Regions from separate parts of the Pantoea sp. KPR_PJ genome, predicted to be linked through region 1. Evidence: predicted binding sites of a transcription regulator. Region 1 holds the regulator's gene; the other holds the start of a gene.

Evidence for each region. Region 1 encodes PhoB, which activates phosphate uptake and scavenging genes when phosphate is short. Its sites were predicted from a motif close to CTGTCATAAAACTGNCNNAT; they were not measured.
Region 2: a site for PhoB is predicted at 1,055-1,074, ahead of glpT (glycerol-3-phosphate transporter). Genes of this name have one in related genera too.

The regions. Positions count from the first base shown of each region.
Region 1 is NZ_JABMIK010000003.1:165,079-167,543, forward strand. Features, by position in the region: gene sbcD (exonuclease subunit SbcD) at 1-653, opposite strand, end outside; gene phoB (phosphate response regulator transcription factor PhoB) at 849-1,538, shown strand; gene phoR (phosphate regulon sensor histidine kinase PhoR) at 1,553-2,465, shown strand, end outside.
Region 2 is NZ_JABMIK010000008.1:197,453-199,917, reverse strand. Features, by position in the region: gene HP564_RS16745 (carboxylate/amino acid/amine transporter) at 39-893, opposite strand; gene glpT (glycerol-3-phosphate transporter) at 1,200-2,465, shown strand, end outside.

The sequences.
Region 1 (2,465 bases):
ACATAGTCAACGTCGGGAAACGCTGACGCGGGAAAGGCGTCCAGCGTGCCGATATAAATATCGCGCACCGAGTCGCTTTTGCTGACGCCGACGGTCGTGAGGTGGCCGGTGGCGATCACCGGTAGCGCCAGCGGATGCGCGCGTGCCGCTTCGACGCTGTGCTGGTAGTGCGCGGCTATCGCCTCCATCAGGCTGAGCTGTTTTTCGCGTCCTGACTGGCCCGCGCGGCTACGCAGAATATCGCGCGGCCGCAGATAGGGGATGGCGCACAGCAGCGCGCCGGGCTCGCCCTGACGCGTGTTGAGCAGCAGCAGGTTATGGTCCGCCTGCGGCGTGGTGATAACCTGCGTGTTAAGACAGGCGAGCAGCGCCCGCGACTCGTTAAGCGTTGCCACCGAATCGTGGTTGCCCGCCAGCACCACCAGCTGGCAGCCGGTGGGCTGTAGCGCCACGACGAACCGGTTAAACAGCTCGCGGGCATAGCTTGGCGGCGTGCCGCTATCAAAAAGATCGCCCGCCACGATCAGGGCATCAACCTGATGCTCTTCAATGCGCGCCAGCAGCCAGTCAAGAAAGGCCTGATGCTCGGCCGCCCGGCTTTTGTTATAGAAAAACTGACCGAGATGCCAGTCCGCGGTGTGAATGATGCGCATAAAACTCCCTGCCGTAACGGTTTGCCGGACGATTATAACGGCTATGCCACAAAAGCAAAAAAAGCCGCTGTTGCGCGCATACCGCGATATTAAAGCGCTGATTAAGCCGCTATGTTTTTCATAAAAGTGTCATAAATCTGACGCATAATGACGCCGCATATAACGGTGACAGTGGTTACATCAGCAGGAGTTACAATGGCTAAGCGCATTTTGGTTGTGGAAGATGAAGCCCCTATCCGAGAAATGCTGTGTTTCGTTCTGGAGCAGAATGACTACCAGCCCATTGAGGCCGAAGATTATGACAGCGCGATAGGGAAACTGATCGAACCCTGGCCAGATCTGATTCTGCTGGACTGGATGCTGCCGGGCGGTAGCGGCATTCAGTTTATCAAACATCTCAAGCGGGAAGCGCTGACCCGCGATATTCCGGTTATGATGCTGACAGCTCGCGGTGAAGAGGAAGATCGCGTGCGCGGTCTGGAAGTGGGCGCGGATGATTACATTACCAAGCCGTTCTCACCTAAAGAGCTGATGGCGCGCATCAAGGCGGTCATGCGCCGCATTTCGCCGATGGCGGTGGAAGAGGTGATCGAGATGCAGGGACTGAGCCTGGATCCGTCGTCACACCGCGTGATGTCAGATTCAACGCCGCTGGAGATGGGGCCAACGGAATACAAACTGCTGCACTTTTTTATGACCCACCCGGAGCGCGTTTACAGCCGCGAGCAACTGCTGAACCACGTCTGGGGCACCAATGTTTATGTTGAGGATCGCACCGTTGACGTTCATATCCGTCGCCTGCGCAAGGCGCTGGAAGTTTCCGGCCACGATCGCATGGTTCAAACCGTGCGCGGAACGGGGTATCGTTTCTCCGCCCGCTATTAAACGGAGTCTTTACCGTGCTGGAACGACTCTCCTGGAAGAGGCTACTCTCTGAGCTGGCGCTGGCCTGCCTGCCCGCGCTGATTATCGGCCTGATTATTGGCTATCTGCCCTGGCTGCTGCTGGCCAGCGTGCTCGGCATTATGTTCTGGCATTTCCATAATTTAATGCGGCTGTCGCACTGGCTATGGCTGGATCGCACCATGACCCCGCCTGCCGGACGGGCGAGCTGGGAACCGCTGTTTTATGGTCTCTACCAGATGCAGATGCGCAACCGGCGGCGGCGGCGCGAACTGGGCAACCTGATTAAGCGCTTTCGCAGCGGTGCCGAAACCCTGCCCGATGCGGTGGTGCTGACCACCGAAGAAGGCACCATTTTCTGGTGCAACGGGCTGGCGCAGCAGCACCTTGGCCTGCGCTGGCCAGAAGATAACGGGCAGAACATCCTTAACCTGCTGCGCTATCCCGAGTTTTCCCGCTATATCCGCCAGCGCGATTTCAATAAGCCGCTTACGCTGATCCTCAATAACCAGCACCATATGGAGTTCCGCGTCATGCCCTACAGCGAAGGGCAGTGGCTGATGGTGGCGCGCGACGTCACGCAGATGCATCAGCTGGAGGGGGCACGCCGTAATTTCTTTGCCAACGTCAGCCATGAGCTGCGTACGCCCCTGACGGTGCTCCAGGGGTATCTGGAGATGATGAACGATTCGGTGATGAATGAGCGTTCACGCGGTAAGGCGTTGCAGACCATGCAGGAGCAGACGCGGCGCATGGACAGTCTGGTGCGCCAGCTGCTGACGCTGTCACGCATTGAGGCGGCACCCGCCATCGATATGAAAGAGACGGTCGATGTGCCGATGATGCTGCACCTGCTTCAGCGCGAAGCGGAGACGCTGAGCGGCGGGCGACACGAGATCCATTTCCACA
Region 2 (2,465 bases), on a different contig from region 1:
TCGTCAGTAAGCTCCCGATCAAACAGGCCATCAAACGCTTACTTATGGCCTGTTATCCAGCGCTTATGGACATAGAGCGAAGCAAAAATAACCAGTGCGCCGGCAATAAAGCTGGGCCAGTGGGGGGTTTGCTGCCAGATAGCCAGATTCACCAGCAGCCCCGCCGGAACGTGCATGTTGTTCATGATCCCCAGCGTGCCCGCATCGACCTGCGTCGCGCCGTAGTTCCACATAAAATAGCCCAGACCCGAAGCAGCCACCCCCAGCCAGACTAAAATTCCCCACTGCAGCGACGTTGTCGGCAGCTTGTCCGGGTTACCCCAGAGAGACCAGGCCAGGATAGCAACCAGCACCGCACCGAGATAAAACCATGAAAACGCCGTGTGCTGCGGCATGGGACGCGTTTCCTGAAGTCGTTTGTAACCCACCATGCCGACGGCAAAACAGATATTTGCCAGCTGCACAAGCAGCAGGCCAAACCAGAAGTGATCGCTGACCTTGTCATAGCGAATGATGGCGGCTCCGGCCACGGCGAGCAGGGCGCTAAAAGCGTAACCGATGCGCAGTGGCCGTTTGCTAATCAGATCGTAAATGAGCGTCACGTACAGCGGCGTCATCACGGTAAACAACAGGAACTCTGAGACGCTGAGATAGAGATAAGCTTCAAAGCTGATCAGATACATGATGCCGAGCTGCAGCATTCCTACCAGCATATAGAGCAGCAGCGTTGACGGACGGTAGCCGCGCCAGCGCAAGAAAGGCAAAAACACCAGCGCTGCCAGCGCCAGGCGCATTAATACGGAGAACCAGGTATCCACCTGCCCCGCCAGATATTCCCCGATCAGGCTAAATGAAAAAGCCCAGAGAATGGTCGTAACGATCAATAACAGCACAGCTTCGATCCCGAAATAAGGTGAGGCCGATAGTGTAATCAAAGTGCTGCAGGCGCGTGGCGATTTCTGGTTTACAAGTGTTCGCAATTAAAACGATCAGTCCCTGTATATTCCGGTGGCAGAGCAAAACCGTGCCACAAAATAAACATTACTTACCGTTATTGTCATAAAACTGTAACAAATGTGTCAACTATCACAGCCTTGATGCGCGAAAAAGGACAAAATAGACGCGGAAAAGAGCATTTCATTTCGTTTCTGGGCGAAATCGCTGATTTTACTTATAACAATGCGCCCTGGGGGGCCTTTATGCTGAGTATTTTTAAACCTGCACCACATCGACCGCAAGTCGCTGAGGATCGCGTCGATCCACTTTATCGTCGTCTGCGCTGGCAGATTTTCCTGGGGATATTTTTCGGCTATGCCGCCTACTATCTGGTGCGTAAGAACTTTGCACTGGCCATGCCTTATCTGGTCGAACAGGGTTTTTCACGCGGCGATCTTGGCTTTGCGCTTTCAGGTATCTCCATTGCCTACGGCTTTTCGAAATTTATCATGGGCTCGGTGTCTGACCGTTCCAATCCGCGCGTGTTCTTACCCGCCGGCCTGATCCTTGCCGCTGCGGTGATGCTGATCATGGGCTTTGTTCCCTGGGCCACCTCCAGCATTATGATCATGTTCAGCCTGCTGTTTATCTGCGGCTGGTTCCAGGGCATGGGGTGGCCGCCGTGTGGCCGCACGATGGTGCACTGGTGGTCGCAGAAAGAGCGTGGCGGAATTGTCTCCGTCTGGAACTGTGCACATAACGTGGGCGGCGGCCTTCCCCCGCTGCTGTTCCTGCTCGGCATGGCCTGGTTTAACGACTGGAAAGCAGCACTCTATATGCCGGCTTTCGGTGCCATCATCGTCGCGCTGATCGCCTTCGCGTTAATGCGCGATACGCCGCAGTCCTGTGGTCTGCCACCGATTGAAGCCTACAAAAATGACTATCCACCCGACTACAGCGCCTCGCATGAAGAAGAGCTGACGGCGAAGCAGATTTTTATGCAGTATGTCCTGCCTAATAAGCTGCTGTGGTACATCGCGCTGGCCAACGTCTTTGTCTATCTGCTCCGCTACGGCATTCTTGACTGGTCACCGACCTATCTGAAAGAGGTGAAGCACTTCACGCTGGACAAGTCCTCATGGGCCTACTTCCTGTATGAATATGCGGGTATTCCGGGCACGCTGCTCTGCGGCTGGATGTCGGACAAGGTGTTTAAAGGCAATCGCGGCGCGACCGGCGTGTTTTTTATGACGCTGGTGACAATTGCAACGGTGGTTTACTGGTTCAATCCACCGGGCAATCCTGGCGTTGATATGGCCTGCATGATCGTTATCGGCTTTCTGATTTATGGTCCGGTGATGTTGATCGGCCTGCATGCGCTGGAGCTGGCCCCGAAGAAAGCGGCAGGGACGGCAGCAGGCTTTACCGGGCTGTTCGGCTATCTGGGCGGCTCGGTTGCCGCCAGCGCCATCGTTGGCTATACCGTTGACTTCTTTGGCTGGGACGGCGGCTTCCTGGTCATGGTGGTC